Regions from separate parts of the Stenotrophomonas sp. Ker107b genome, predicted to be linked through region 1. Evidence: predicted binding sites of a transcription regulator. Region 1 holds the regulator's gene; each other region holds the start of a gene.

Region 1 (10,372 bases):
GGTGATGGGCGGGCTGCGCTGGTCGAACAAATCGATGATGCCCGACTTCAAGCGCATGAGCCCGATGGCCGGCATGAAGCGCCTGTACGGCCCGGAAGCGATCGCCGAGTTCACCAAATCCCTGCTGCGCATCGCCTTCGTCGGCACCGCGGCCGGGCTGGTGGTCTGGCACGGCATCCGGCCCCTGCGCGATCTGCTCAACCAGCCGCTGGAAACCGCGATGGTCCACGGCCTGGGCTTCACCCTGAAGCTGATGCTGGCCACCGGCGGCGCGATGATGCTGCTGGCCTTCATCGATGCCCCGTACCAGCGCTGGAACTGGATGCGCAAGCTGAAGATGACCCGTGAAGAGCTGCGCCGGGAAATGAAGGAAAGCGAGGGCAGCCCGGAGGTCAAGGGCCGCATCCGCCAGCTCCAGCAGCAGCTGGCCAACCGCCGGATGATGGAAGCGGTGCCCACCGCCGACGTGGTGGTGGTCAACCCGACCCACTACGCGGTCGCCCTGAAATACGAGGGCGGAAAGATGGGCGCCCCCACCGTGGTGGCCCTGGGCGTGGATGAAACCGCCCTGCGTATCCGTGAAGTGGCCGACGGCAACAAGGTCGCCATCGTCTCCGCCCCGCCTTTGGCACGCGCCTTGTATCGGGAAGGTCAACTTGGAAAGGAAATTCCCGTGAGACTGTATTCGGCCGTGGCCCAGGTCCTCTCCTACGTCTACCAGCTGCGCAGCTGGCACACCGGCCCGATGCCGGCCAGCCCCAGCATCGACATCGATGAATTCGGCAAGGGAGCCCGCTCATGAGCGCACAGCCCGCTGCAGGCGGCATGAACGTCCGCCGCGCCTTGGACATGATCCGCAACGGCCTCGGCGCCCCGCTGATCGTGCTGGCGCTGCTGGCCATGGTGGTCGTCCCGCTGGCCCCGCCGGTGCTCGATGCCCTGTTCACCTTCAACATCGCCATCTCGCTGATGGTGCTGCTGGCGGTGGTGTACGTGAAGCGCCCGTTGGACTTCACCATCTTCCCGATCGTGCTGCTGATCACCACCATGCTGCGGCTGGCGTTGAACGTGGCCTCCACCCGCGTGATCCTGCTGCATGGCCAGAACGGCCACGAGGCCGCGGGCAAGGTGATCGCCGCGTTCGGTGAATTCGTCATCGGCGGCAACTACGCGGTCGGCATCGTGGTCTTCGCGATCCTGACCATCATCAACTTCGTGGTGATCACCAAGGGTGCCGGCCGCGTGTCCGAAGTGACCGCGCGCTTCATCCTGGACGCCATGCCCGGCAAGCAGATGGCCATCGATGCCGACCTCAACGCCGGTTTGCTGACGCGTGAAGAGGCCAAGGCCCGCCGCGAAGAAGTCCGCGAGGAAGCCGACTTCTACGGCGCGATGGATGGCGCGAGCAAGTTCATCCGCGGTGATGCGATCGCCGGCATCCTGATCCTGTTCATCAACTTGATCGGCGGCCTGGCCGTCGGCGTGCTCCAGCACGGCATGCCGTTCGGCGATGCCGCGGCCACCTACACCCTGCTCTCCATCGGTGACGGCCTGGTGGCGCAGCTGCCGGCGCTGCTGGTGTCCTCGGCGGTGGCCATGCTGGTCACCCGCGCCTCGCGCTCGCAGGACATGGCCCAGGCCATGATGGGCCAGGTGTTCGGCCAGTACCGCGCACTCACCATCGCCGCGGCGATCATGGGCGTGGTCGGCCTGGTGCCGGGCATGCCCAACGTCGCCTTCTTGACGCTGGCGGCAATCCTCGGCTTCGTTGCCTGGAAAGCCTGGAAGAAGAGCGTCGCCGCTGCGCGCGCCGCAGAATCTCCCGCTGCCAGCCGTCCCGAAGCGCTGGGCCTGCCCGGCGCCACCCCCTCGCCCACCGCCGAACTGACCTGGGACGAACTGCGCCCGGTCGATCCGCTCGGCCTGGAAGTCGGCTATCGGCTGATCCCGCTGGTCGACAAGAACCAGGGCGGCGAGTTGATGGCGCGGATCAAGGGCGTGCGCCGCAAGCTCACCCACGACATCGGCTTCCTGATTCCCTCGGTCCACATCCGCGACAACCTCGAACTGCCCGCCACCGCCTACCGCCTGCTGATCCACGGCGTCCCGGTAGCCACGGCCGAGATCCACCCGGACCGCGAACTCGCGCTGGACCCGGGCAGCGCGCTGGGCACGCTGGAGGGCATCGCCGGCAAGGATCCCGCCTTCGGCCTGGACGCCACCTGGATCCAACCGCACCAGCGCGCCAACGCCGAAACGATGGGCTACACCGTGGTCGATCCGGCCACGGTGGTCGCCACGCATCTGTCGCACCTGATCCGCGAGCACGCCCCGGAACTGCTCGGCCATGAAGAAGTGCAGCAGCTGCTGGCCAACCTGGCCAAGAGCGCACCGAAGCTGGTCGAGGATCTGACGCCCAAGTCGTTGCCGCTCTCGGCCGTGGTGCGCGTGCTGCAGAACCTGCTGATCGAACGCATTCCGATCCGCCAGCTGCGCAAGATCGTCGAGTCGCTGGTGGAAAGCGCCCCGACCAGCCAGGACCCGGCGGTGCTGACCGCTGCCGTGCGCAACGCGCTGGGCCGTTTCATCGTGCAGGAGATCGCCGGAATGTCGGCGGAGCTGCCGGTGTTCACCCTCAACCCGCAACTGGAACGCGTCTTGCAGGAGTCCACTCAGGGCAACGGCGCCGCGCTGGAACCCGGACTCGCTGAGCGACTGCATCAAAGCCTGGCCGAATGTGTCGGCAAGCAGGAAGCGAAGAACGAGCCGGCGGTCGTGCTGGTGCCTGGCCCGGTACGTGCCGCGCTGGCACGGCTGGTACGCCACAGCGTCCCCTCGCTGTCCGTACTCGCCTACAGCGAGGTGCCCGAGGACAAACGGTTGAAGCTGGTCGGCACGATCAGTTGAGCCAGGCGCCCGACGGCACCGCGACAGAAAACAGACACCCCACTCGAATTCACCGCAGCAGGAAATAAAGGGAATCCCTGACCGTGCAGACCACCGACAACCAGCGTTTCCCTTCCACCACTCCGCCGCCCCAGTCCCGGTACCACAGCATGAAAATCAAACGCTTCGTCGCCTCCGATATGCGCTCGGCCATGAACCTGGTGCGCAAGGAACACGGTCCTGACGCAGTGATCCTGTCCAACCGCCGGATCGCCGAAGGTGTCGAGATCGTGGCGGCGGCGAACTACGACGAGGGCGCAGTGCAGCGCGCCCTGGAAGCGGCCCGCAAGGATGTCGCTCCGCCGCCGGCCCCGCGCCCGCGCAGCGCCGCCGATGCCGTGATCGCCGCCGTGACCCGTCGCAAGACCCCGGTGGCCACGCCCGAGCCGGTGGCCGCCACCACCTCGGCCGTTGCCGCCCTGGCCCGCGCCGCTGTCGGCGCGACCGGTCGCACCCTCGATACCGCCAACGAAAGCGTGCCCCAGCGCGGCAGCGATGGCTTTGCCGCTACCCTGGCCCGCGCCAGCGTCGGCCCCGCCGTCAACGAACCGTCGCTGCCGGAGCAGATCTTCGCGCCGTTCAATGTCGAGCAGGCTGCCGCAGCCTCGCCCGCCGCACCGGTGGAGGCTGTCGCGGCCCCGGCCCCGATCAACCGCGCCCGCTTCGTGATCGATCCGCCGCTGGACGACGCCGACGAACCCGCACTGTCGGCCGCCGCGGTGCTCGCCCCGGCCGCCATCGTCGCCGCTGCGGTACCGCCGGCGCTGCCGCTGCCGGTGACCACCGCGGCCGCCGCCAACGAACCGGCACCGGTCGTGGCCAGCGCGCCGGAGCTGAGCCTGATCCCGCGCGACGACGAAGAAATCCGCCAGCTGCGTCACGAAGTGGCCGGCATGCGCCACGTCATCGAGCGCGAGATGCACCGCTTCACCGACGAACGCCTGCGCGGCTCGCCGGTCCGTGCGGCTGCCTTGGACCTGATGGACGAATACGGCTTCGATGCCGGGATCAGCCGCGACGTGGCCATGCAGATCCCGCTGGACACCGACGCCCACCGCGGCCGTGGCCTGATGCTCGGCCTGCTCTCCAGGAAGTTGCCGATCGCCCCGGTCGATCCGCTGGAAGCCGGCGGTGTGATCGCCCTGGTCGGCCCGACCGGCGCCGGCAAGACCACCACCATCGCCAAGCTGGCCTCGCGGTTCGCCGAAGCCCACGCCGCCCGCGATGTCGCCCTGGTCACCACCGATACCGGCCGCATCGGCGCCCGCGAGCAGTTGTACGGCTTCGGCCGCCAGCTTGGCATCGCAGTTCACGAAGCCAGCAGCGGCAGCGACCTCAACCAGCTGCTGGAGCGCCTGAAGGACTACAAGCTGGTCCTGATCGACACCGCCGGCCTGGGCCCGCGCGACCGTGCCCTGGCCGCCCAGCTGCAGTGGCTGCGGGCCGCCGAGCAGATCCGCACCCTGCTGGTGCTGCCGGCCAACACCAGTTTCGGCGACATGGACGAGGTGGTCCGCCGCTTCAGCGCCGCCAACCCGCAGGGCGTGGTGCTGAGCAAGCTGGATGAGACCGGCCGCTTCGGTACCGCCCTGTCGGTGGCCGTCGACCACCGCCTGCCGATCACCTGGATCACCGATGGCCAGGACGTTCCTGAAGACCTGCACCGTGCCAGCGCGGCCAATCTTGTACTTCGCCTTGAAGATTTGCGCCGCGCGGCCGATATGCCCTGCAACCCGGAGTTGAACCATGCCGTCGCGTGAGTACGCCAAGCTGACCCAGACCTTCCCGTTGTCGGCTACCCGAAGCCAGCCGCTGGGCCCGGTCCGCACCATCGCCGTCACCGGCGGCAAGGGCGGCGTGGGCAAAACGAACGTTTCGGCCAATCTGGCCGTGGCGCTTGCCAGCATGGGCAAACGTACCCTGCTGCTGGATGCCGACCTGGCCCTGGCCAACGTCGATGTGATCCTGGGCCTGAAGCCGACCGTGACCCTGGCCGACCTGGTCGCCGGGCGCTGCACGCTGGAGGAGGTCATCATCGAAGGCCCCGGCGGCGTGCTGGTGGTGCCGGCGGCCTCGGGCCGCCGCAACATGGCCGAGCTGCAGCAGGCCGAGCACATCGGCCTGGTCAACGTGTTCTCCGAGCTGGAGCGCGAACTGGACATCATGGTGGTGGACACGGCCGCGGGCATCACCGACGGCGTGCTGACCTTCTGCCAGGCCGCCCAGGACACCGTGGTGGTGGTCTGCGACGAGCCGGCCTCGATCACCGATGCCTACGCCCTGATCAAAGTCCTCTCGCGCGAACGCGGCGTGGACCGGATCCAGGTGGTCGCCAACATGGTGCGCGACCCGAATGAAGGCCGGGTGCTGTACGAAAAGCTGACCCGCGTCTGCGAGAAGTTCCTGGCCGATGTGTCGCTCAACTACCTCGGCTGTGTGCCGCAGGACGACTGGCTGCGCCTGTCGGTCCAGCGCCAGCAGCCGGTGGTGAAGGCCTACCCGTCCAGCCCGTCGGCGCTGGCCTTGACCGAGATCGCACGCCGTACCGCACGCTGGCAGGCCCCGACCGAGCCGCGTGGTGGCGTCGAGTTCTTCCTGGAACGCATCCTCAAGCAACGCGGGGTGACCGCATGAAAGGCGCCGCACAATACAAAGAGGTCCAGCGGGTCGCCGCGAACGAGTGCATTGCCCAGCACTCGGACCTGGTCCGCCGCATCGCCCACCATCTGGCGGCACGTCTGCCCGCCAGCGTGGAGGTCGACGACCTGATCCAGGCCGGCATGATGGGCCTGATCGAAGCGTCGCGCAGCTATGACGCCGACCAGGGCGCCTCGTTCGAGACCTATGCCTCGATCCGCATCCGCGGCTCGATGATCGATGAGATCCGCCGTGGTGACTGGGTACCGCGCTCGGTCCATCGCCGGGCCCGCGACGCCGCCGCCACCATCCGCCGGCTCGAACAGAGCACCGGACGCGCCGCCAGCGCCACCGAAGTGGCGGCCGCGATGGACATGCCGCTGCCGGACTACCTGCGCCTGATGGAAGATGCCTCGCGCGGCCAGGTGCTGAGCCTGGAATCACGGATCGAAGACCAGGGCGAGCTGGACACCGTCGCCCAGGGCGGCCCGACCCCGCAGCAGGTGTTGGAGCGTGGCGAGTTCGGGCGCGAGCTGGGCAACGCGATCGGGCTGCTGCCCGAGCGCGAACAGCTGGTCCTGTCGCTGTATTACGAGCAGGAACTGAACCTGAAAGAGATCGGCGCCGTGTTGGGCGTCAGCGAATCGCGCGTGTGCCAGATCCATGGCCAGGCCGTGCTGCGCCTGCGTGGCCGACTGAAAATCTTCGAGGCGGCCGACGCCGGCCTCGAGAACCATTAAGACCGAGGAAAGAGCTTTGGACAAGAACATGCGTATCCTGATCGTCGACGATTTTTCGACCATGCGTCGTATCGTCAAGAACCTGCTGGGCGATCTGGGCTTCACCAACACGGCCGAAGCCGAGGACGGGCATGCCGCGCTGATGCTGTTGCAGAGCCAGCCGTTCGATTTCGTGGTCACCGACTGGAACATGCCGGTGATGACGGGCATCGACCTGCTCAAGGCCATCCGCGCCGACGCCAAGCTCAAGACGCTGCCGGTGTTGATGGTGACTGCTGAAGCCAAGCGCGAGCAGATCATCGAAGCGGCCCAGAACGGCGTCAACGGCTACATCATCAAGCCGTTCACCGCCCAGACCCTGGAAGAAAAGCTCGGCAAGATCTTCGAGCGTCTGGCGGCGAGCGCCTGATGGAAACCCTGAGCGACAAATCAGCGCTGGTGCAGCGCCTGCAGGATGCACTGGCCGCGCTGGAATCGGGTGACGAAGCCGCGTGGCGTCAGGAAATCGACGCACTCGCCGCGCTGCGCACCCAGCCGATGATGGCCGGGTTGAACCGGCTCGCCCGCGAGCTGGGCCAGGCACTGGGCGAGCTGCCCAGCCTGCCCAGCGAAGCCGGCGAACTGGACGATGCCTGCGCGCGCCTGGATCACGTGGTGGCGATGACCGAACAGGCCACCCACCGCACCCTGGACCTGGCCGAAGAATGCCGCACGCTCACCGAGCAGCTGCGCGCCAATGGCTTGACGGCCGACCAGGACCAGCAGCTGGACCGCATCCGCCACAACCTGACCGAGATCGCGCTCACCCAGAGCTACCAGGATCTCACCGGGCAGATCATCCGCCGCGTGGTGGGCATCGTGCGTCGCGTGCATGAGGGCTTCGGTGCACTCGGGCTGCCGCCGCAGGACGACACCGCGCACAAGCGTGACAACGGCCTGGCCGGCCCGGCCGTAACCGGTCTGGACCGCCACCAGGTTTCACAGGTCGACGCTGACGACCTGCTCTCCGATTTGGGACTTTAACGATCATGAGTGCTGTTCCAGACGATATCGCTGCCGACTTCATCCTCGAGGCCCAGGAGATCCTGGATCGCCTCGGCGAACAGCTGGTGTCGCTGGAGCAGGCGCCCCAGGACAGTGACCAGCTCAACGCCGTGTTCCGCGGGTTCCACACGCTCAAGGGCGGCGCGGGCTTCCTCGGCATCCAGGCGATGGTGGAGCTGTGCCACGCCGCCGAGGAAACCCTGGGCATGGCACGCTCGGGCCAGGCCACGCTGCAGGCCCATCACTTCGACGCGGCCCAGCAGTCGCTGGACTACCTGCAGTCGATGCTGGATTCGGTCTCGGCCGGCACCGAGCCGGGCTATGCCCCGCCGGAGCTGATCGCACAGTTCGACGTGAACGGCCCGGCCACCCCGGCGGCTGCCCCCAGCGCCGCGGCCGGCCCCAGCAGCGGTGAGCTGATCACCGACGATGAATTCGAAGCGCTGCTCGACCAGTTGCATGGCGGTGCCGCACCGACCGCCGTCGCCGCCAGGAAAGACGACGGCATGATCAGCGAAGACGAGTTCGAATCGCTGCTCGACCAGCTGCACGGCGGCGCGGCACCCGGTGCCAAGTCCGTGACGGCCGCACCCGCCCCGGCGCCTCGCGCGGTGGCTGCGCCCGCCGCGCCTGCCGCCAACAAGCCCGCGCCCAACAAGCCGGTCGCCGAGGCTGAGCACACCGTGCGCGTGGACACCAAGCGCCTGGATGCGATCGTCAACCTGATCGGCGAGCTGGTGCTCTCGCGCAACCGGCTCAAGACGCTGCGTGCGCGCCTGCACGATGAAGAGCTCGACCGGGCCGTCTCCACCCTGGACATCGCCACCGCCCGCCTGCAGTCCGCCGTCATGCGCACCCGCATGCAGCCGGTCGGCAAGGTGTTCTCGCGCTTCCCCAAGGTGGCGCGCGATGTCGCACGCTCGCTGAAGAAGGAAGTGGAGCTGGAACTGATCGGCGCGGAAACCGAGCTGGACCGCAACCTGGTCGAAGCGCTGGCCGATCCGCTGGTCCATCTGGTCCGCAACGCGATCGACCACGGCGTGGAAATGCCGGAGCTGCGTGAAGCACAGGGCAAGCCCCGCAGCGGCCACGTGCGCCTGTCCGCGCAGCAGGAAGGCGACTACGTCAGCATCGAAGTGCAGGACGACGGCGCGGGTATCGACCCGGAACGCCTGCGCCAGAAGGCGCGCGAGAAGGGGCTGATCGATCCGGAAGCCGCCGCCCGCCTGAGCAGCGAGGAATGCCTGCACCTGGTGTTCCTGCCGGGTTTCTCGACCAAGCAGCAGGTGACCGACATCTCCGGCCGCGGCGTGGGCATGGACGTGGTCCAGTCGCGCATCCGCGAGCTGAGTGGTCAGATCCAGATCCAGTCCGAGCTGGGCCGTGGCAGCCGCTTCATGATCCGCGTGCCGCTCACCCTGGCGATCCTGCCGACCCTGCTGGTGCAGGCCGGCGAGGACGTCTACGCCCTGCCCCTGGCCCGCGTGATGGAGGTGCTGCATGCCCCCAACACCTCCCTGGGCTGGTTCGACGGCCGTGCCGTGCTGGACCGGAAATCGCACACGCTGGCCCTGGTGGATCTGCGTCACTGGCTGGATGTGGAGCCGATGCCGTCCTCGCTGCTGACCATCGTGGTGCTGCAGGCCGGTGAAGCCCGCTTCGGCCTGGTGGTCGACCAGGTCCGCGGCCGCGAGGAAGTGGTGATCAAGCCGCTGCCCAAGGCCCTGCGCGGACTGCGTGGCTATGCCGGCGCCACCCTCATCGGTGATGGCCGCATGGCGCTGATCCTGGACGTGGACGGGCTGCGCACCAACCACGATTGACCGCGTGAAAGTGTGACCGCCGCATCACTGGATTCCTTCGGCGTCTCAAGTCCCATTCACACAAGCCGATAACGGACCCATGGACAGACTCAGCCTCATTGGACTTTTCCTCGCGCTGGCCTCACTGGTCGGCGGCAGCATCCTCAAGGGGGCCGGTCTGGCGTCGCTGTGGTCGCCGGCCGCCTTCGTGATCGTCATCGTCGGCACCATCGCCTCGATCCTGCTGCACACCTCGCCGGCCGTGTTCAAGCACGCCTTCAAGATCGTCAAGTGGGTGATTTTGCCGCCGAGCAGCGACCGCCGCCACCTGATCCAGCAGATCGTGGAGTGGAGCAACATCGCCCGCCGCCAGGGCCTGCTCGGCCTGGAAGCCCAGGTCGATGCCCAGGACGATCCGTTCCTGCGCAAGGGCCTGCAGCTGCTGGTGGACGGCGTGGAGCCGGAGACCATCCGGCACATGATGGAAATCGAGCTGAGCAGCCAGGAGAGCCAGGATCTGGCCGCCTCCAAGGTGTTCGAGGGCATGGGCATCTATGCGCCGACGCTGGGCATCATCGGCGCCGTGCTCGGCCTGATCGCGGTGATGAAGAACCTCGCCGACCCGAGCAAGCTCGGCCACGGCATCGCGGCGGCGTTCACCGCCACCATCTACGGCATCGCCTCGGCCAACCTGCTGTTCCTGCCGGTGTCGGCCAAGCTCAAGAGTGTGATCCACCACAACAGCCGCGACCGCGAGATGATCATCGAAGGGCTGATCTCCATCGCCCAGGGTGAAAACCCGCGCAACATCGAAACCAACCTGTCCGGGTTCCTGCACTGACATGGCCCGCCGCAAGCACCACGAAGAACATGCCAACCATGAGGCCTGGGCGATTCCCTACGCCGACCTCATGACGCTGCTGCTCGCCTTCTTCGTGGTGATGTACGCCATCTCCTCGCTCAACGAGGGCAAGTACCGGATCATGGCCGATGCGTTGACCACCGCCTTCGGTGGCGCGCCGCGCACCATCAACCCGGTGCAGGTCGGCAACCAGCAGGTCCAGGGCGGCGGCTGGGACAGCCCCTCGGTGATCAAGGCCGGCACCAAGGTCGGCCCGTCCGCGCCGGCGCCGAGCAACGACCCCACCCTGCTGCCGGCGATGGCCTCACAGATGCGCATGCCCGTCTCCATGCGCAACCAGG
Region 2 (10,372 bases), on a different contig from region 1:
CGTCATCATGGGCGAAGTTGCCGAGCGTCGAGCCGGGGAAGAACACCAGGTGGCGGGCGGGCTCGCGCTGCGGCGACGGCAACTGGACCGGGTGGGTGAAGTCGGCGCAGACCGGCAGCATTTCGATATCCGGCAGCGACGGTGCCAGCCGGGTGATGCTGTCCAGCAGAGCGGCGCGCGAGATTTCGATCGGGGTGTACGCGACCGGCTCACGCAGCGCATGCAGCAGCAGCTCGGTCTTGCGGCCGCTGCCGCTGCCCAGTTCCACCACGTGCAGACGCGGGCCGACCACCTTGGCGATGTCATGCGCACAGTCCTGCAGCAGCTGCAGTTCGGTCCGGGTCGGGTAGTACTCCGGCTGCCGGGTGATCTGCTCGAACAGCGCCGAGCCGTGGGCATCGTAGAAGTACTTGGAGGGCAGCTGGCGCGGCGTGGACGAGAGCCCGCGCAGGATGTCGGCGGTGATCCGGTCACGATCCGGCTGTAGATCGGTCAGTGCATCCATCGCATCACGGACCGAGCTCATGCGACGTCCCGGGCCAGGCGCAGGCCGGCGAACTGCCACCGGGCCGACGGCGCGAAGAAGTTGCGGTAGCTGGCGCGCAGATGATCGGCCGGCGTGGCGCAGCTGCCGCCCCGCAGCACCCACTGACCACACATGAACTTGCCGTTGTACTCACCCAGGTTGCCGGGGAAGGTGCGGAAGCCCGGATACGGCCCGTAGGCGCTGCTGGTCCATTCCCACACATCGCCGAACAACTGGACGATGTCCCCCTCTTCCTCTGCGCCGCCCGGGTGCAGCTGATCGGCATCGGCAAAGCGGCCACGCAGGGCGCGGCCCGCCGTCGCCGCTTCCCATTCGAACTCCGTGGGCAGGCGGGCGTCGCACCAACGCGCGTAGGCGTCGGCTTCGAAATAGCTCAGGTGGCAGACCGGCGCATGCGGATCGAGCGCGCGCCAGCCGCCCAGAGTGAACTCGCGCTCCAGCGCGTCATCCCAGTACAGCGGGTGCTGCCACTGCTGTTCCTGGCACAGCGTCCAGCCTTCGCTCATCCACCAGCGCGGCTCGCGATAGCCGCCGGCCTGCACGAACTGACGGTATTCCTCGTTGTTGACCGGGCGGTTGGCCAGCGCATGCGCCGGGACCAGCGCGCGGTGCACCGGCGATTCGTTGTCATACGCAAACGTCGACTGGGTGGGCCACACCGGTGCACCGATCTCCACGATCCGTTCCGGGCTGCTGCGCCACTGCAGCGGCAGCGCACGCGCCGGGCTTGCCGGGAGATCGGTGCGGTACGCCGGTTGCAGTGGATTGGACCAGAACGCGTGCTTGATGTCGGTCAACAGCAGTTCCTGGTGCTGCTGCTCATGGTGCAGGCCGAGCAGCAGCTGATGCTGGGCCTGCTCGCTCAGATTGCCGGCCTGCAGTGCGGCGAGCACACGCTGATCGATCTCCGCGCGGAAGTGCAGCACCTCGTCCAGCGTCGGGCGCGAGAGCAGGCCGCGCTGTGGGCGTGCATGGGCCGGGCCAATGCTCTGGTAGTAGCTGTTGAACAGGTAGTGCCAGTCCGCATCGATCGGGGCGTAGCCGGGGCGGGTCGCCAGCACGAAGCGCTCGAAGAACCACGTGGTATGGGCCAGGTGCCATTTCGCCGGGCTGGCGTCGGGCATGCTCTGGACCATGGCATCTTCGGCACTGAGCGGTGCGGCCAGCGCGAGCGTGCGTGCACGCACGGTGGCGTAGCGGACGGCCAGCGGCGATGGCGGGGCGGCAGTGTGCGGTAGTGCGGCAGCGACGGCGGTATTCATTGCGGTGAGGATCGACCAGCCGGGGTGAGTGCCACGTCATGGCACCGCATCGATTCGGTGACATTGCTCAAGTTGAATACGCGCAGGCCGCTACCGGGGAAGACCCATCGCCTGTGTAGTCCGGTTTGCACGCTGCAGCCACGGCGCGCCGGCCACCACGTGGAACCCCTCTTGCGGACGCATCTGCTACGCCAGCCCAGTCACTATCTGTTCGTGCTGCCTGCAGTACTGGTGGCGCTGGGATTGTGGGCCGCCACCCCCGCGGCGGAAGCCGGCAGTTCGGTGCATCGCCTGCTGCCGATGGTGCTGGCCTGCCTGGGTGTCGGCCTGGCGCTGATCTACAACCGCGTCCGGGCGCTGTGCCTGATGCTGGCCATCGCCCTGGCGTTCGCCCTGCTGCATGGTGTGGTCGGCACGTTCCTGCGCGATGGCGTTGTTTCGGCACAGACCCCGCTGATCTTCCATGCGGTGTCGTGGTGGCTGCCACTGCTGTTCCTGCTGCATGGGCTGTGGCCCGAACGCGGACGGCTGCGCCAGGACCTGTTGCTGCGCGGCGTGGTCAGCGGGACGGCCCTGGGCATCTTCCTGCTGTTGGCCACGCAGGTTCCCGACGGCATGCAGGCGCTGCTGTCCGATCGCCACCTGGCCTGGCTGCCCAGCGACTGGAATGCGCTGGCCCAACTCCCGGCGCTGCTGTTTCTCATTACGACGGTGGCCTTGGCTGTCCAGGCCTGGCGACGCCCCCGCCCGCTGCACACCGCCCTGCTGATCGCCCTGCTCTGCCTGTGGTGGCTGCTGCCGCGGGTGTTCGTCTCGCCGGCGCTGCTGCCGGCGGTGAGCTGCATGGCGCTGCTGCTGATCGTCTCGGCGATGTTGCAGGAGGCATTCCACATGGCCTTCCGCGATGAGCTCACCGGCCTGCCCGGGCGTCGCGCGTTCAATGAGTATCTGCAGCGCGTGGGCGCCACCTACACCATCGCGATGGTGGACGTGGATCATTTCAAGCGTTTCAACGATACCCACGGCCACGATGCCGGCGATGACGTGCTCAAGCTGGTGGCCGCGCGACTGGCCGAGGTAGGCGGGGGGGGCCGCGCGTTCCGCTATGGCGGTGAGGAATTCGCGCTGGTGTTCCTGGATCGCCCAGCCCCGGCCTGCGTGGCGGCCGTGGAAGAGGTCCGCGCGACGATCGAGGGGGTGCGGATGCATCTGCGCGACCGCGCCGCACGCAGCCGCGACGATGCGGTGGGGCAGCTGCAACGTGGGCGTGGTGGCAACGGCGCGGTGGTGCAGGTGACGGTGAGCATCGGCGTGGCCGACAGCCGGGTGGCGGACAGTCCACAGGCGGTGATCAAGGCCGCAGACCAGGCGCTGTATGCGGCCAAGGACGCCGGCCGCAACTGTGTGCGTGCACTTGGCCAGCAGGGCACCGTGCCGGTGCGCGCGACCGCACTGGCTCAGGGCAACGCGTCGAGATAGAACCAGCGGCCGTCTTCGCGGACGAAGCGGCTGTGTTCCAGCATTTTCACCGCACTGCCGCCGCCGACCTTGTAGCGCGCGGTGAAGCGCACCTGGGCGTGGTCGGGATCTGAGCGGGTGTGGGCGTGGATCGTCAGCCCGAGCCACTGGGTGCGCTGGCCGGGTGCTTCGGCCAGCAAGAGCTCGGCCGGGCGCGTGGACGGGTGCCAGCTGGCCAGCAGGTAGTCGGCCAGGTGCCGCACGTAGGCGCTGTAGCGCGAGCGCATCAGCGCTTCGGCATCCGGCGCGGGGGTGCCGGCATGGTAAAGGCCGCAGCAGGCGGCGTAGGCCAGCGGGCGGCCGCAGGGACAGGGATCGGAGGAGACGGTGGTCATGGGGGTATTGTCGCGCGATGACCGGGCGTATGCTTGCGCGCCCTGCGTTGCGATGCCCCGCCGTGCTTGAGATGGTTCCCCCTGAGCTGTTCTGGTTGGTGGCGATCGCCTTCATCGCCGGCCTGGTCGATGCCGCCGTCGGCGGCGGCGGGCTGGTGCAGTTGCCCGGGTTGTTCACCGTCCTGCCGCAGCACACGCCGGCGATGCTGTTCGGCACCAACAAATTCAGCTCGATGTTCGGCACGGCCGCCGCTGCGTTCCGCTACGCGCGCAATGTGCGCTTCCCGTGGCGGCCGGTGCTGTTCGCGGCGGGCACGGCCTTCGTGTTCTCGTTTGCCGGGGCCACGGCGGTCAGCCTGCTGCCCAAGGACGCGGTACGCCCGCTGGTGCTGGTGCTGCTGGTGGCGATGCTCGGCTACACGCTGTGGAAGAAGGACTTCGGTGCCCTGCACCGCCCGCGCGAGATCGGCCGCAAGGAGCTGGTGACCGCATTGGCCATCGGTGCGGTGATCGGGTTCTACGACGGCTTCTTCGGGCCCGGCACCGGCAGCTTCCTGATCTTCCTGTTCGTGCGTTTCTTCGGGCTGGACTTCCTGCGTGCGTCGGCCGCCTCCAAGGTGGTGAACCTGGCGACCAACGTGGCGGCGATCTCGTTCTTCGTGCCGACCGGCAACATCCTGTGGCTGTTCGCGCTGCCGATGGCCGCGGCCAACATCATCGGCTCTGTGGTCGGTACGCGGATGGCGCTGCGCGGCGGCACGCCCTTCATCCGCAAGCTGTTCGTCGGCCTGGTGGTGGTGCTGATCGCCCGGATGGGATGGGATACCTTCGCCGGTTAGCAGGACGGGCCAGCCCTGGGGCTGACCCGTTGGTTGCTCAGCGCTTGGGCTTGGCCGGCGTCTTTGCGGCTGCCTTGGGTACGGCCTTGGTGGCCGTCTTCTTTGCCGCTTTCTTCGCCGGTACCTGGGGCGCAGCCATCGCCTCGGGGGCATCGACCACGTCCGGCGCGGCGATCACGGCCGGTGCCGGTGCCGCCGTCGTCTCGCCGGCGCGGGCACGCTCGGGCAGCTTCAGGCGCTTGCCTTCGTCGTCGTACTCGATCAGCAGCACGCCGGAATCGTGGCGGCCGCTGATCTCCACGAAGCAGGCACCGCCGATGAACGGTTCCAGCGTCATCACCGACTTCAGCGGGGTGGCCACGACCATCTGGAACCCGAAGTTGTCGAAGATGTTCATCGCCAGCGCAGTGAACTCGTTGTCGGCCTTGTCGAAGGCTTCGTCGAGCACCACCGCCGCGTAACTGGGCAGCTGGCCGTCGGCGCCACCGAGCTGGTAGCGCAGCGCGGCGGCCAGGCACGTGGTGGCCAGCTTCTGGCGCTGGCCGCCGGACTTGCCCGCACCGCTGCGGTAGATCTCGACCTGCTGGCGGGTGGCGGCATCGAGTTCGACGCCGACGAATTCCACGTGCAGGCGCACGTCCAGCACCAGCTCGCGCCAGCGCTTGTCCTCGCCTTCCTGCGAGCCGAGCTTGGCGACCAGCTCACGCAGCACCGCGAACTGCGCTTCGGCCAGCTCGCGCTGGTCGGTCTGCTGTTGGGACAGCACGTCGCGCAGGCGCTGGTGGAAATCCAGCACTTCGGGCAGGCGGCGGTCGGTGAGTTCGATGGTCAGCAGGGTGCCGCGGTTGAACGGCACCTGCTCCAGCGAGGCATTGACCTCGTCCAGGCGCTGGGCGATCGACTTGCGCGCCTCGGCCGTGTGCCGCTGCAGGGCCAGCAGGTTGTTCTTGCTCTGGCTCTGCAGCAGATCGAAGAAGCGTGCCTCGTGCTGCGGCAGGCCATCGTTCTCCAGCCGTTGCAGGCGGGCCAGGAAATCTTCGGCGCTGGACAGGCTGACGGTGAAGTCGCCGCTGTCTTCCGGCCAGGCCTGGCAGTAGCGGCGGAAGCAGCCGAGCAGCAGGTTCTCCAGCCGGTTGTGTTCGGCCTGGGAACCGCCGAGCTGTTCATTGAGGGTGTTGCTGATCTGCCGGAAGTGGGCTTCCAGGTTCTCCAGGCTGAGCACGCCGAGCGCCTTCAGGCGTTCGTCCAGCCCCTGCTGCTGGAGGGGGGTGACCACGCGCTTGGCCAGCGGCGCGCACTGCTCGTGCAGACGCTCGAGGCGTTCGTGTTCACGACCGAGCTGGCCGCGCTCCACGCGCACGTCTTCATAGGTGCGCTTGGCCTGGGCCACGTCGGCGCGGGTCTTCTCGATCTGTTCGCCCAGCTTGCGCAGGTCGGCATTGCCTTCGCGCAGGTCGTGCAGGGCCTGGGCGATGTCGTCCAGGCGCTGCAGCGGTGCGGCCACATCGATCTCGTCCCAGCCCAGCGTGCACAGTTGATGGCAGGCCAGTCGGGCCTTGCCGTCCTGTTCGCGCTGCGCGCGCAGGCCGGCCACGTCGCTGTCGCAGGCGGCGATGCGCTGGGCCAGTTCGATCGCTTCGCGCTCGTACAGGTCCAGCTTGTCGCGGTTGTTGAAGCCCAGCAGCCAACGGCGGCGATCGCTGATGTTGTGGCGATCGTCCTTTTCGAAGCGCTCGCCCGGGTGCTTGACCTGGCCTTCCTTGGTGATGCCGCGGTCGGTATCGCGCAGGTGGCGTGCATCCACGCATTCGTAGTCGAAGCGCTTGCCCAGCTCGCGGCGCAGCCAGCCGGCATAGCCGTGCTCGCGCAGCACCAGCTTGTGCAGCAGCGAACGTGCGCCCGGCTCGCGGCCATGCAGCGCATCGTCGTTGCGGCGTACGCGGTAGTAGACCAGGCGGGTACCGAGGTGGGTCTGGTTGATCCACTCCGAGACCTGGGCGTGGTGGCGCTCATCGACCAGCAGCGACTGCGCGAAGCCGTGCAGCACGCGCTCGATGGCGCCCTGCCATGCGGCGTCTTCGTCGCGGACCTGCAGCAGTTCGCCCACGAACGGCAGCGCCGCCTCGGGAATGCCGGTGTCGCTGCTCAGGCGCGCGCGCAGCTGCTGCATGGGCGCGGGAATGCTGGACGGGGTGCGCTTGAGCGCCTCCAGTTCCGAACGCACCTCGGCGAAGCGGCGTTCGTCGTCGCGTTTGCCGCCCATGCGCTCGGCGATGGCTTCATCCAGCTCGGCCGCCGCGCGCTGGCCATCGTCCAGGCGGGCCTGGGCGCGGGCGAGCTGCTCGGCAAACCCGTGCGCGGTCTCGGCCAGGGTTTCCCCCAGTTCGCGGCTGGCATGGTTGGCCTGGCTGCGCTTGGCCAGCCGGCGGTCGCGTTCCTGGGCGACACGGCCCTGTTCGCGCTCCAGTTCTTCGATGCGCTCACCGCCCTGTTGGCGCCGCTGCGCTTCCAGCTCGGCGAGGTGGCTTTCATGGTTGTCCAGCGCGCTGCGGCGCTGGCCTTCTTCCCCGGACAGACCGCGGTCGCGGGTATCCAGTTCCAGCAGGCGCGCCTCAAGCAGGGCCAGGCGACGCTGCTCGCGCACGCCGTCGATGCCCAGCTTCATCTCATCCAGGTCTTCGCGCTGGCGGCGCAGCGCCTGCAGATCGGCGTAGTGGCCGCGTGCGGGCAGCAGGGTTTCGACCTGGCGGCGCGCGGTGACAACAGCCTGATGGGCGCCATCGAGTTCGGCGAAATCATCGACCAGCCGCTCGGCGGCATCGAAGGTACGCGGCGCATCGAGCATGAAGTCGCGCAAGAACACGTTCAGATCGCCGAGGTTCTTCGCCGACTGCGTCTTGTGCAGCAGGCGCAGCGCCATCTCGTTCTCGATCCCGAGCACGTGGCGGAACCGTTCGGCATAGCTGGCGAAGCTGTCGAAGTGGTGCACATCGCCCAGGCGCTGCTTGAGCTTGCGCAGGTCCAGGTCGAAGCCGCCAAGGTCACGTGCGATGTCGAAACTGCGCTCGGCCACCATGTAGTGCTTGCGCACGTCGGCCGCGGCCGCGCCGTTGCCGGCGATCCAGAACAGGCGCACCAGGCTGACGATGCGGCCGTCATTGCTGCGGTATTCCAGCACCAGCGCGGTCCAGGTAGCGCCTTTACGCAGGTACTGGGTGGCGATCTCGCCGGTGCCGCTGTCCTGCTGGTCGGCCCAGGCGCCACGCACGTAGGAGACCAGGTTGCGGTCGCGGCCGCTGCGTTCGGCTTCGCGCGCGGCGGCGTTGAAGTCGACCAGGGCCGGCGGCACCAGCAGCGCGGACATCGCATCGAGCAGGGTCGACTTGCCCGAGCCGGAGCGGCCGACGAACAGGAAGCCGCGCTCGGCGATCGGCACTTCGGTCAGGCCGGAGAAGGTGCCCCAGTTGTGGACCTGCAGGCGGCGCATGCGGAACTGCTGCGCGCGCGGGTCGGGCTGGTCGCCGGGGAACAGAGCGGGTGCGGGAATGTGGACGGTCATGGCAGGGCTAGCAATCCAGGCAGGGCAGCGGCGCGCGGGCGCGCGCTCAGGCGTCGAGGTCGGCCGGCGCTTCGCGCAGGCGGCGGTACACCTGGGCCAGGGCGGCGACATCTTCGGCGGAGAACATCAGTTTCAGTGCCGGCGAGACTTCATGACGCGCATCATCACCGCCGAGGCGGGTGAGGATGTGGTTGTCCTTCATCTTCTGCACGGCACTGGCGACGCGGCGGTTGAAGCCGGCGCGGTCGGTGGACAGGTGGCGCTCGTACACGGCCAGTGCTTCGGCCAGTTCGGCATCCTCGACCACCGCGCGCACGCCGCGCGCATCGGCTTCGGCCAACTGCTGGCGCAGGTGCAGCAGCAGCACCGAGTCGATGAAGGTCAGCGGCGAGGTACGCAGCAGCACCGGTGCATCGATATCTTCGGTATCGGCCTGGCGGGTGAAGGCAACGCCACTCTCGCGGTCCAGCACCAGTTCCAGGAACAGGTCCGAGAGCGCCGAGCGGATCGCCGCTTCGCTGCGGATCAGCGCCGGCCACAGCTTGGCGTGGCGCAGCTGGTCGATGCTCGGGCCGATCAGCAGCTGGCACAGCGCGCGGCGGCCATCGAGCGGCAGCCGGCCGGTATCGCCCATGTAGAACACGTCGTTGTTGCGCCGCAGGACGGGCGTCACCACGACTGGTTCGTCGTCATGCACGTCGGCACCGCCGTCGATCGGGGTGTCGGTGGATTGTTCATGCCAGCTCATGGCGTTTCTCCTGGGTGAACCAGATCAGCGGAATGCGGGCGCGACGCCATTGGCCATCGCCGCCGCGCCATTGCGCGATCTCCTGTTGATCGGTGGCGACCTCGCCGTGGCGGGTGCCGAGAGAGAGGTAACCGATGATGGTGCCCAGCCCCTGTGGGGCCTCGCGGTGTTCAAGCACCTGCGCGATCGACAGCCGCGGCTGCTCGCCGAGCAGGTCGTGCAGATCGCGGCGCAGGTTGCGGAAGTCGATTTCAGAGGCGGCCACCAGGTCGCCGACACTCTCCAGCGAGATCGCGGCGGTGTCGTTGCGCTGCACGCTGCCATCCACCTGCGCCTGACGCGGATCGTGCAGCTTCCATTGCGAGAGCGAGCGCAGCCGGCTGGTGGTGAGCTGCAGGTCGCGGCCGATGCCGCGCTGCGCCGGGATGTGGTCGCGCAGGCCCAGCGCCTCGCCCTGGGCCTGCTTGAGCAGCTGGTTGAGGCGGCGCTGTTCCAGGTAGCCACGGCTCTGCACGAAGCCGCGCAGGCTGCGGGCAAAGTGCTGCAGCACGTCGTGGACCTGGCCACCGCGCTCAAGCATGGTGGTGGTGAAGCCACGCAGGAAGGTGCGCTCGTTGCGATCCAGCTTGCGGGCGAAGCCACGCGCGAGCACGGTCTCCAGCGCGGCATCGAGCTGGGCGCTCTGTTCGGCATCATTGAGCAGGCGCCAGAACGCCTCGAAGCTGCGCCCGGCGTCGCTGTCGCCGATCACGTCCACACCTTCGAACAGCTTGGACAGCACATCACCGCGCTCGCCTTCGTCATCGATGATGCGTTCGCGGAATTCACGGTTGAGGCGTTCGAAGTCATCGCGCACGCGGCGGAAATCTTCGGTCAGCTCGTCGGCCAGACCGATGATCTGGCGGGTCCGTTCCAGCGCGCGCTTGCCGTCCAGCGAGGACACCTTGCCGCCGCTGACGCGGGCGATCTCGGCATCGATGCGGTCGCGCTCGTCGCGCAGCGCGGACAGGCGCGCATCCGGATTGGATTCGGTCAGCGCGGCCAGCTGCGAGAGCTGCTCGATCACCAGCGCCAGGCGGCTCTCGGTGGCGGCAGCGCGCGCCTGCTCCAGGCTGTCGGCGAAGCGGATCGCCTGCGCAGCCTGGGTGGACAGTTCGTACTGTTCCTGGTCGGCGCCTTCGGGCAGGCGGCGTTCCAGCCAGCCCTGGGCCAGCCAATGCGCGATGTAGGCCTGCGCGGTGCGCGGCAGATCGCGCGACAGCTCATCGGCCTTCAGATCATCCAGCGCGCGCTGCAGGCGTTCGTGCAGCACCGCGGTGGACAGGGTGCGCTCGTCCTGCATCAGCAGGCTCTGCAGCAGGCCGATGATCTCCGGCGCGTGATCGGCCGCCAGAAGCTTCCACTGCGATTGTTCGCGCAGGTGGCGGTAACGGGTAATGCGCTCGCGATGTTTCATTCGAGACCGGGGACAGGAAGACGGGCCGCGCGGGTCGCGGCGGCCGGGAGGGAAACGGGACGCGCACGCACCCGCAGGGCCGGGCCGAAGCCCAGCGCCTGCCGGCCG
Region 3 (10,372 bases), 470 kb from region 1:
CCGCGTCGCAACAGGACTGCGCCGCGCAGGCCCCGGCTGTCCTTGGCACGTATGGCGACCGCATCGATAGCTTCCTGGATACGGGGATAGTCGTCACCCTCGGCGTTTGGCCCAAGGACTTCGATGACGGGAATGCTGGAGCGGGTGGGCAGACTGATGCCGCCGCCTTGATAGCCTGCGCGGGAGAAGTCCGGAACGATGTTGCGCGCGTGATCGCTACCGCGTTCGGCATACAAGGCATAACGCAGCAGGCCACTGCTGCCAAGGCCTATCAAAGGGGCGTCTTTGGCGGTGTTGATGGGATGGGTGAAGGCGCTGGTCTCAGAAGCAGGCTCTGCCGCTGACAGGGTGGACACCGGACAGAGTGGCAATGCCACGAGCGTCAGCGCTACAACCCGATGAAACGCCGGGAGGAAAAGCATGCGGGCGACGTCCTTCCACGGAGGAGTGGCTGACAATGTTAGCAACTGCTTCCACCGATGCAGTCCGTGCAGCCGCGTCAGGCGGGTCCGCCTCTGGCCGAAGGCGGGCGTTTGAGTTGTAAGGCGACGCACACGCAGCCTGTGCCCGCCTGCCTGGCCTAGAAGTAAAACCCGATGTTGAGGTTGAACCGGGAGTGCCAGCCTGTGGCTGCGCCGTCATCGATCCCGACCCCATTGCCGCCGGCAAACCACATGTTCTTGCCCGCGATCCAGTCGGCGTAGGTCAGCATCGCGCCCTTCTGCACACTGCAGCCGGTGACGTTCTGCCAGGAGTTCCGCAGCTGCGGGGCATCCTGCACGGGCAAGGTCATGCTCAGGTTGTTGTAGCAGGTGACGTTGTCCAGCCAGCGCGTCTTGCCGAAGGAATAGGCCACATTGGCGGTGGGGACATCGGCCTCTGCCGCGATCTCGAACGGCGCAAGGAACGCCGACATGGCGATGCGATCGCTCGGGATGCTGTAACGGTAGCGCGCCCACTGCAGCTGTGTGGTCCAGCTGTCGCGCGTCCATTGCGCGTGCACGGCCGCCGCATGATGGCCGTAACGCTGCCCGGTCCGCACGTTCTCAACCCGTCCACTGAAAGCAGAGCCGCCCAGCAGCAGGTCGCCGCCGGCCCAGGCCTGGCTGTGTTCGTAACGCAGGTGCAGCCTCTCGCGCTCGCGGTAGGGCAGTGTGTCTGTCTGGGCCACGTCGAAGGAGTAGCGATCACTGCGTGCGCCGGTGCCGTATTCGTCGCCGGCGAACCAGCCGAGGTGCCACTGGTCTGCGCCATCGCGGTGACGGATCACCATGCCGGGATCGTAGTCATCCTCGATGCCCAGGTAATAGCCGGAGCCGAACCAGAAACTCTGCGCGGCAAAGGGCAGCAGTCCGAACGGAACCTGCTGGATCCCGGCCTGCACGACGGTGTCCTCGCTCGCGTTCCAACCGACATAGGCATGGTGCACGGCATCGAACCCGTCATACCAGCGGTACTGCGCGGACAGGAACAGCGGGCCGGCACCGGCGTCGATATCGGCACGCAGCAGCTCCAGTTGCAGGCGGCTGGTGGGGCCGTAGTCCAGCCAGCCATAGTTGAAGCGCACCGCGCCGCCGATGTCCACGTGCGGTTCTGTTGTCGAGGTGGATTCAGCAGCGTGCGCCGCAGAGGAAAGGGTCGCGATCAACGCGAAGGTCAGCGACAGCGTGGAACGGTTTTTCATGGCAGTGGACGACGTAGATCGCAGAAACATCGGCGCGCACTATAGCCTGCGTTCTCTGGTCACGTGCATGTCGAATGGTTCTTAAAGAACGTCGCCTTCACGCCGTTATCGCATGACGGTGCACTGCGTCCATTCCGGACCGTGGCCATTTTCTTTCGAGTGCCATCCATGGGTTTGTCGTTGATTCGCCGTGACAGTGTCGCCGCACGTCTGATGTTCGGTACCGGTCTGCTTGCATTGGCCTGCTTCACCTTTACCGCGGTGGTCATCTACTGGCGGAGCAGTGATGCGCTGTCGACGTCAGCGCAGGACATGCTGCGCGAGGTGGCGCGGCATGAAGCGCGCAACATCTCCAGCGAGCTTGAGTTGGGCTTCGATACCGCCGCGTCGCTGGCCAATGCGCTACGCACGCAGCACACTGATCCGCGCTTCAGCCGTGAAACCGCCGCGGTCGTGCTGCGCGAGCAGCTGCGTGCGCACAAGGACTGGCTGGGCATCAGCAGTACCTGGGAGCCGGACGCCTTCGATGGCAAGGACAGTGCGTTCGCCGACACCGAGGGCCATGATTTCAGCGGACGGTTCATGGCCTATTGGTCGTGGCAGAACGGAACGCTGGTGCGCGAGACGTTGCGTGACTACGACGTCCCGGGTGTCGGCGACTGGTACCTGAAGAGCCGCAACACCCATCGGCCCAATGTCATCGAGCCCTACGTCTACCCGCTGGCCGGCGTGGACACGCTGATGACCACGTTGAGCACGCCGATCATGGACGGCGAGCGCTTCCTGGGCACGGTCAACGTGACCCTGGCGTTGGACGCGCTGCAGAAGCGCATCGCCCAGCTGCATCCGTTGGGGGTGGGCGAGGCCAGCCTGCTGTCGCCGGCAGGCGCGGTCATGGCCAGCGCCGATGCGTCGGAGGTCGGCAAGATCCGTGACGACGCCGATACCCGCAAGGTCCTGGACGTCACCCGCAAGGGCGAGGTGATCGCCGATCAGGTCAGTGTGCGTGGTGTCGACTCACTGCGTGTGGTGGTGCCGTTGCGTCTGGGCGATGCGCCGGAGGTCTTCGCGCTGGGCATCACGGTCCCCACGAGCCACGTGATGGCGCCGGCGCGGTCGCTGCTGATGGTGATCGTCGTGGTGGGCCTGCTCTCGGCGGCATTGTTGTGTGCAGCGCTGTTCCTGTTGATCCGCCGCCAGGTGCTTGCGCCGCTGGCCGAGGCGGTGCGCGTCTCCAGTGCGGTCGCCTCCGGGCGCCTGGACAGCCGGATTGAGCCGCGCCGCATGGACGAGATGGGCCAGCTGCTGCAGTCGATGGGGCATCTGCAGAACCAGCTGCGCAGCGTGATCGATGCCCAGGGTGAGATGGCCACGCGCCATGACCAGGGTGAGATGGGGTACCGGATGGAGGCATCCACGTTCCCGGGTGACTACGGACGCATGGTGGCCGGGACCAACGCACTGGTGGCCGCGCATGTCCAGGTGCAGCGCCAGCTGGTGGAGGTGATGTCGCGTTATGCGGTGGGAGACATGACCGTGGACATGCCGGCGCTGCCTGGCGAAAAAGCCGCCATCAGCGACGCGATGGTGGTGACCAAGCGGAATCTGCAGGCCATCAACACCCAGATTCTGGCGCTGGCCCAGGCGGCTGCCGCCGGCGATTTCAGCAAGCGCGGCGACGCACAGGCGTTCTCGCACGACTTCCGCGGCATGGTGGACGGCCTGAATGCCCTGATGCAGACCACCGACACCAACCTGGCCGAGCTGTCGCGTCTGCTGCGCGCCATTGCCGCCGGCGACCTCAGCATCCGCATGGTCGGCGACTTCAAGGGTGTCTTCGCGCAGATGCGGGATGACGCCGATGCGACCGTGGATCAGCTGACCGCCATTGTCGGCCGCATCCAGCACAGCAGCGGCGCGATCAATCTGGCCGCCAGCGAGATCGTGGCCGGCAATGACGATCTGTCACGCCGTACCGAGCAACAGGCGGCGAGCCTGGAGGAGACCGCCGCGTCGATGGAGGAGCTGACCTCCACGGTACGCCAGAACGCCGACCATGCGCGCAAGGCCGACGAGCTGGTGCAGCGCACGGCGCGGGTTGCCGGGCAGGGCGGCGAGGTGGTCGCCCAGGTGGTCACCACGATGGCGGGGATCGAGACGTCGTCGCGACGCATCGCTGACATCATTTCGGTCATCGACGGTATTGCGTTCCAGACCAACATCCTGGCGCTCAATGCCGCCGTGGAAGCGGCCCGCGCCGGTGAGCAGGGCCGAGGCTTTGCCGTGGTGGCCAGCGAGGTGCGTACCCTGGCACAGCGTTCGGCGGATGCCGCGCGCGAGATCAAGAGCCTGATCGAAGACTCTGTGGGCCAGGTGGAGGGCGGTGCGGTGATGGTGCGCCGTGCGGGCACCACCATGGAGGAGATCGTCGCCTCCGTGCAGCAGGTCACCCAGATCATGGCCGAGATCTCCGCAGCGTCGCAGGAACAGAGCGCCGGCATCGAGCAGGTCAGCCAGACCGTGATCCAGATGGACGAGGCCACCCAGCAGAATGCAGCGCTGGTGGAAGAAGCCAACGCTGCAGCGCGATCGATGGAGAGCCAGTCCCAAGCGCTTCAAGGGGCGGTGGCGATCTTCAAGCTGGGTGACGCGCGCCGCTGACCGGTGCTGGATAAGGGCCGGATGCTCAGCGTATCCGGCCCGCCGCGTGCGGTTGTCTTATCGGCGCGGTGGCATCAACCCGTCGAAATGCGCGCTCAGCGTCTCGATCTGCTGCGCGTGGACCACGGCGGCGACGTAACCATCCGGCCGCACCAGTACCCACTCGCCCGGCTGCAGGCCATAAGCACCGGCGAAGTGTCCCTGCGTATCCCACAGATCGCCGCACTGGCCGATCACGTGGACGTGCAAGCCCTTCCGCGCCGGTGCATCGGCGCGTGTGGCTTCGTAACCAAGCAACGTCCAATGCGTACCGCGCAGCACCTCAAACAAGCGCAATGGCTGCCCACCCGCGCCCTGCAATGGGGCGTCGGGAGCGCGGCTGCCAGGGTTGATGCGTCCGGTACGGGGCTCGCCCGCCAGCGAGAGCGATGAGTCCGCGTACCCGAGATCAAGCTGCTGGACCTCCCGGCCGCGTCGATTGTCGCCGCGGCGGGCGTGGTCGAGCAGTTTCGTCGCAAGCCCAAGCATCGCGGCTGCAACAGGGCGGCGCTCTTCTTCGTAGGTCTCCAGCAGGGTCTGCGGTGCCCCCTGCAGCACGGCGGCCAGCTTCCATCCCAGGTTGTAGGCATCCTGGGCACTGGTGTTGAGCCCCTGTCCGCCGGTGGGGGGATGCGTGTGGGCGGCGTCGCCGACGAGGAAGGCCCGGCCGACGCGGTAACGGTCGGCGAGTCGGGCGTTCATCTGGTACGCCGAGGCCCACTCGACGTCCAGAACCGCAATGTCATCCCGCCCGGTGCGCTCACGTACCATCGCCGCCAGGCCCGCTGCCGAGAGATCCACCTCGCCCTCCACGGGCACCGGGGCCTGTAACTGGAACAACGCGGTTCCCATCAAAGGACACAGCGCGATGCGCCGCGCCATGTCCTCTTCGTTGAAGGTGTGCCAGGCATCGCGTGGCAGCCCTTGCAGCACGATGTCAGCCACCACTGCACGCACGCCCAGGGTCTTGCCGGGGAAGCCAAAATCGAGTGCGTGACGCACGATGCTGCGGCCGCCGTCAGCGCCGATCAGATAGCGTGTGCGGAGCGTCTGCTCGCCAAGAGAGGTGGCAAGACGCAGGGTCACGCCATCGGCGTCCTGCTCCAAACCGATCAGTGCATGCCCGAAGTCGACCCGGTGCCCCAGCGCCGCGAGGCGGCCGCGCATCACGCACTCGGTCAGGAACTGCGGCACCATCAGCGGCCGCCGATAGGGTTCGGCGGGTGTGGCTGGCGACGCCTCCACCATGACCGTGTCCGTATGGGTGCCATCGGCGTGATGTGATCGGGAGACAGGATAGGCCCCGCCCGCCGCGAACAGCTGATTGACGATGCCCATGTCCTCGAAGACCTCTTGGCTGCGCGGCTGGATACCTTTGCCGCGTGAGCCGTGGAAGGGTCGGTCACGCTGCTCCAGCAGCCGGAATGCCACGCCGCGGCGAGCCAGTTCGATGGCGAGGGTGAGGCCGGCAGCGCCAGCGCCACAGATCACTACATCAAGGTTGTTGCTCATGCCTCGCTCCAGCTGTGTGTAATATGCACGTACTTGGAGGAGATGCTATGCCTGTGAAAAAGAAGGTGCAAGATACACATAATTCGGCTGAACTGAAGTCGCTGCACCTCTCCATGGTCAGCCTTGCCAGCGTGATGAACCGCCCGCGCAATGATGAAATGCTGATCCAGGCCGCCGGCCTGAAGCTGGACCAGGCGCTGTTCCGCCTGCTGGTGATGATCGAGCGGGTCGGCCCGATCGGGGTGGTGGATCTGGCCGACCGGCTGGGCCGCGATTACACGACCATCAGTCGCCAGGTCGCCAAACTGGCGTCGATGGAACTGGTCACGCGTCGCGGCAATCCAGAAGACCGTCGCATCCGCGAGGCGACCATCGCGCCGAAAGGCAAAGACATGACGGACCGGCTGGACGCGGCCCGCGAGCGGATCGGACGGGAGATCTTCGCCTCATGGTCCGCGCAGGACGTATCGGAGCTGGTGCGATTGATGGCAAAGTTCGCCGGCGCGCTGGAATCCCGGGAGCGTGAGCCGTAACGGCACACCCAGCCAACCTGCGTTGCCGCGCCCGGCATCTTGATCCCGCTGTTGGAACCTCACAAGGCATCACATATGAAGCGATTGTTGTTACTCGGGGTGCTGCTCGCCGTGTCCTCAACTGCCCATGCCATCGTCATCCGGCATGACGTGGATGATGCGAAGTATCGCGTTCCCGCTACCGAGTTTCCCGCACTCGTGGACATGCCCGGCGAGGGTCACGGCGCGCTGATCGCACCGCAGTGGGTGCTGACGGCCGCGCACACGCTGCCGATGCATGGTGACCTCAAGCAGGTAGTGATCAACGGAGCGGCCCGGGACGTCGAGCGCGTTGTCGTCCATCCCGGCTACAGGACGCTGCCGCAGACATTGATCGATCAGGCGATGGCCAGTGGCGAGGCAATGTTGATCGTGGTGTTCCTTGCATCGGGCGACGATGTTGCGTTGATCAGGCTGAAGGCGCCGGTGACCGACGTTGCGCCTGTGGCCATCTACAGTGGCACCGACGAGGCCGGTCAGATCGCGAAGATTCTGGGAAAGGGGGCTACGGGGACGGGCGCCACCGGGCATTCTCCCAGCGGCCCCAATCGCACCGAGCTGCGGCGCGCGTTCAACACGATCACCAGTGCCTACGACCGCTGGCTCTGCTATGTCTTCGACGAACCGCCGCAAGCGCTGCCCCTGGAAGGCGTGCTGGGCAACGGTGACAGCGGTGGCCCCGTGCTGATCGAGCGCGATGGTCAGTGGCTGCTGGCCGGGCAGGGCGCGTGGAAGGTCGTCCAGGGCAATGTGCTGACCGCCCGGCCCGGGCGCTATGGGCAGGTCACCTGCAATGTGCGTGTGAATCACTATCGTGACTGGATCGAGCGCATCATGGCCGAACCGGCGCAGACAACCGCAGTTGGTTGATCCAGCCCATTGCACGTCCTGCCAGTGGCGAGCGCCTGCATGCGGCATGCAGTGCGTGACGTGTGGGCCATCCGTGGCCGACACGCGACACGCTGGTCTGATCAGCCCGCCTGACCCAACCGCACCTTCAACTGATCGATCTCCGCCTCGCTGACGCCGATGGACTTCAGATAGCCCTCGGCCCCGCCGTACTGCGTATGCAGAGCGGCGAGAAACATCTCCATGTTCTCCGGTGCGGTGCCCGACATGCCGGCCATCTTCCTGCCGATCTCCGGGTTCTGCTTGATCAGCTCCATGATCTGCGCGTTCATCGCGCTGTCCTTGGGCTGGCCGTCGAGGTAATGCGCGGAGATCGCATAGTTGTGCACGATGTCTGCCCGGGACACGCCGGCTAGATCCAGCAGCAGGCCGGCGATGATGCCGGTGCGGTCCTTGCCCGCGGTGCAGTGGAACAGCACGGTCCCGTCGCGCTCGGCGGCGATGCGCTGGAAGACCTGCTTGAATTGCGGCTGGCTGTGATCCAGCCACTGCACATAGGCTGCGCCCAGCGAGTCGGGGAAGGTGGTCATCATTTTCTGCAGGTCCATCTTCTCGGTGCCCATCAGCGAGGTGCGCTGGTAGGCGAAGCGCGCGTCGCTGGCCAGCAGGTCGGGCGACTGCGCCTGCTCATCGGCGGTACGCAGGTCGATATCCAGCGTGATACCGGCAGCGGCGAGTGCGTCGCGGTCGGCCGCAGTCAGACGGCCCAGGTCCGAGGTGCGCACGAAGGCGCTGGCCGGGATCGGGCCATGGCTGCCTTGCAGGCCCGCAAAGGTGCGCGTGTTCCAGGCGCCCTGCAGCGCGATGACGCGCTGCGCGTCGGCGGCGACCGGCTGCACGTTGGCGCTTGCCGCGGTGGTGGGCGTGGCGGCGGTATCGGTGACGGGCGAGCGGGCCAGTGCGAGGCCGGCGCCAGCGAGCATCGGCAGGCTGAGGGCAACGGCAAGGGCAAGGTAGGTGCGGCGAAGGTGCATCGGGATCTCCAGGGCGATCAGAAGGTGACGGTGACGTCCAGGCCGTACGTGCGCGGGTCATTGAAGATCCCGCTCTGGCCCAGTGAGGCGTTGTTGAGCTTGTAGAACAGGTGTTCTTCGTCCAGCAGGTTGCGCGCCCACAGTGAGACGGCCATGGTCGAGCCCGTGCTGTTGAGGGGGACGTCAATCAGGGCGACACGGGCGTTCACGATGAAGGAACTGTCGGTGAGCATCTGGTCGTACTCGCTGGTGTAGTAGCCATCGGACCAGTTGCCGTCCAGGTGGAACTTCAGCGCGGAGAAGTTGGCGAACGGCACCAGATACTCCAGCGACACGCTGCCGGCGTTCTTCGGCGCCAGCAATGGCTGCACCGTGACCTGCACGCCGGCACCGAACGGGTCGACCGCGCTCTGCGCATCGATGCGGGTGTAGGCGTAGTTCAAGCCCACGGTGAGGTTGTCCACCGGCATCACGCTGAACTCCAGCTCCGCACCGCGTGAGGTGCCGTTGCTGAGCGCGTTGGTGGTAACCATCGTGGTGCGGGTTTCACCGCTGTTAGGATCGAACGGCAGCGAGAAATCCATCTGCTTGTGTTCGATCTTCGAATCGAACAGAGCCAGGTTCAGGCGCGCGCGGTTGTCCCAGAACTGCGACTTGAAGCCGAGCTCGATCGCCGTCACCTCTTCGGGCGCAAAGGCGGTATAGGTGGTGGAGCGCGAGTTGGCGCCGCCCGCCTTGAAGCCGGTGCTGTACTTGGCATACACCATGGCGTTCTCGCCGAGGTCATAGGCGATGTTCACCATCGGGTCGAAGCGGCCCCAGGCATCATCGAAGGCGAGATCCTTGGCGGCGCCATTGACGATGTACAGGCTGCCCTTCTTGTCATCGCGCGTGTAGCGGCCACCGGCGGTCAGGTGCAGGCGTTCGAGCGAGGCCGGCGTCCAGGTGGCTTGGCCGAAGATGCCCAGGCTGTCCGTCCACGCCTTGCTGGCGCGGTCGATGCGCACGTTGCCCAGGTTCAAGGGGTTGGTGGCGGGGTTGACGGTGTAGCTGTTGCCGCCGGGCCCCCACAGCAGCATGTTGGGCGTCTGCGCGTTGTCGCCGGCGGTTTCGTGATAGTAGAAGGCACCGGCCAGGAACTGCACCTGCGAGGTGGTGCCGATCAGCTGGAATTCCTGGCTGTACTGGTGCTGGTAGACCTGGGCGAGGCTGTAGCGGCCGAACGGCGTGTTGGGGCCGCCATAGGCGGAGATCGCGTCGACCAGACCCATGTCGAACTGGCCCTGGGTCAGTTCACGGTAGGAACTGATCGACTTCAGTTCCAGGCTGTCGCTCAGGGTCCAACCAAGGTTGAGCAGATGCCCGCTGGTACGGCCGATGTTGTCTTCCTGCGGGCCACCGAGGATGGCGGAATCGCGTCGATCTTTGCTGGCGCCGGCCTTCTGCAGCGGGCTCACGTAGGCGCCCGGCACCAGCAACTGGGTGTGGTACGGCGTGGTGGCATCGTAGGAGCGGTCGAAGGCATACAGCGCGGAGAAATCATCGCTGGGCTGCCACAGCGCGCTGAAGCGTGCACCGCGCTTGTCGTAGCTGTTGAAGTCGCGCTCGCCGCGCATCGGGTTGTCTGTGGTACCGCCGCGTTTGGCCTGCACGGCGTCGATCTTGAAGCTCACATCGCCCACCTTCGGCAGGTCCAGGTGCAGGCCGGTGGTGTAGCCGCTGTAGTTGGAGACGCCGGCGCTGACGCTGCCGCCAAACTCGCCGGTGGGCTGTTTGGTGACAATGCTGATCGCGCCGCCTTCGGTGTTGCGGCCGAACAGGGTGCCCTGTGGACCCTTCAACACCTCGATGCGCTCCACGTCATACAACATGCTGCCCAGGCCCTGCGCGCGGCCCATGAACACCCCATCGACATACACGCCGACACCGGCATCGCGCGCGGGCTGATTGGCATCGCCGGAGGCACCGATCCCGCGGATGCCGATGTTCAGCGCCGAGCTGCGGGTGGCGAACGGGGTGAC

The links. Region 1 encodes FliA, which starts transcription of late flagellar genes. Its sites were predicted from a motif close to TAAAGTTTNNCNNNCNNNGGCCGATAA; they were not measured.
Region 2: a site for FliA is predicted at 1,877-1,903, ahead of ACWV8V_RS11760 (GGDEF domain-containing protein). Genes of this name have one in related genera too.
Region 3: a site for FliA is predicted at 1,767-1,793, ahead of ACWV8V_RS06970 (methyl-accepting chemotaxis protein). Genes of this name have one in related genera too.

What each region holds. Positions count from the first base shown of each region.
Region 1 covers NZ_JBSPHX010000001.1:1,054,225-1,064,596, reverse strand. The annotation lists gene flhB (flagellar biosynthesis protein FlhB) at 1-802, shown strand, start outside; gene flhA (flagellar biosynthesis protein FlhA) at 799-2,907, shown strand; gene ACWV8V_RS04990 (AAA family ATPase) at 3,057-4,706, shown strand; gene ACWV8V_RS04985 (MinD/ParA family ATP-binding protein) at 4,693-5,580, shown strand; gene ACWV8V_RS04980 (RNA polymerase sigma factor FliA) at 5,577-6,323, shown strand; gene cheY (chemotaxis response regulator CheY) at 6,340-6,732, shown strand; gene ACWV8V_RS04970 (protein phosphatase CheZ) at 6,732-7,346, shown strand; gene ACWV8V_RS04965 (chemotaxis protein CheA) at 7,352-9,190, shown strand; gene ACWV8V_RS04960 (flagellar motor protein) at 9,270-10,010, shown strand; gene motD (flagellar motor protein MotD) at 10,012-10,372, shown strand, end outside.
Region 2 covers NZ_JBSPHX010000002.1:395,654-406,025, reverse strand. The annotation lists gene egtD (L-histidine N(alpha)-methyltransferase) at 1-526, opposite strand, end outside; gene egtB (ergothioneine biosynthesis protein EgtB) at 523-1,809, opposite strand; gene ACWV8V_RS11760 (GGDEF domain-containing protein) at 1,981-3,288, shown strand; gene ACWV8V_RS11755 (YchJ family metal-binding protein) at 3,267-3,662, opposite strand; gene ACWV8V_RS11750 (sulfite exporter TauE/SafE family protein) at 3,725-4,501, shown strand; gene ACWV8V_RS11745 (ATP-binding protein) at 4,539-8,060, opposite strand; gene ACWV8V_RS11740 (DUF4194 domain-containing protein) at 8,107-8,808, opposite strand; gene ACWV8V_RS11735 (DUF3375 domain-containing protein) at 8,795-10,264, opposite strand.
Region 3 covers NZ_JBSPHX010000001.1:1,523,889-1,534,260, reverse strand. The annotation lists gene ACWV8V_RS06980 (hypothetical protein) at 1-422, opposite strand, end outside; gene ACWV8V_RS06975 (hypothetical protein) at 581-1,684, opposite strand; gene ACWV8V_RS06970 (methyl-accepting chemotaxis protein) at 1,853-4,345, shown strand; gene ACWV8V_RS06965 (FAD-dependent oxidoreductase) at 4,403-5,896, opposite strand; gene ACWV8V_RS06960 (MarR family winged helix-turn-helix transcriptional regulator) at 5,920-6,429, shown strand; gene ACWV8V_RS06955 (S1 family peptidase) at 6,505-7,338, shown strand; gene ACWV8V_RS06950 (tyrosine-protein phosphatase) at 7,440-8,351, opposite strand; gene ACWV8V_RS06945 (TonB-dependent receptor) at 8,369-10,372, opposite strand, start outside.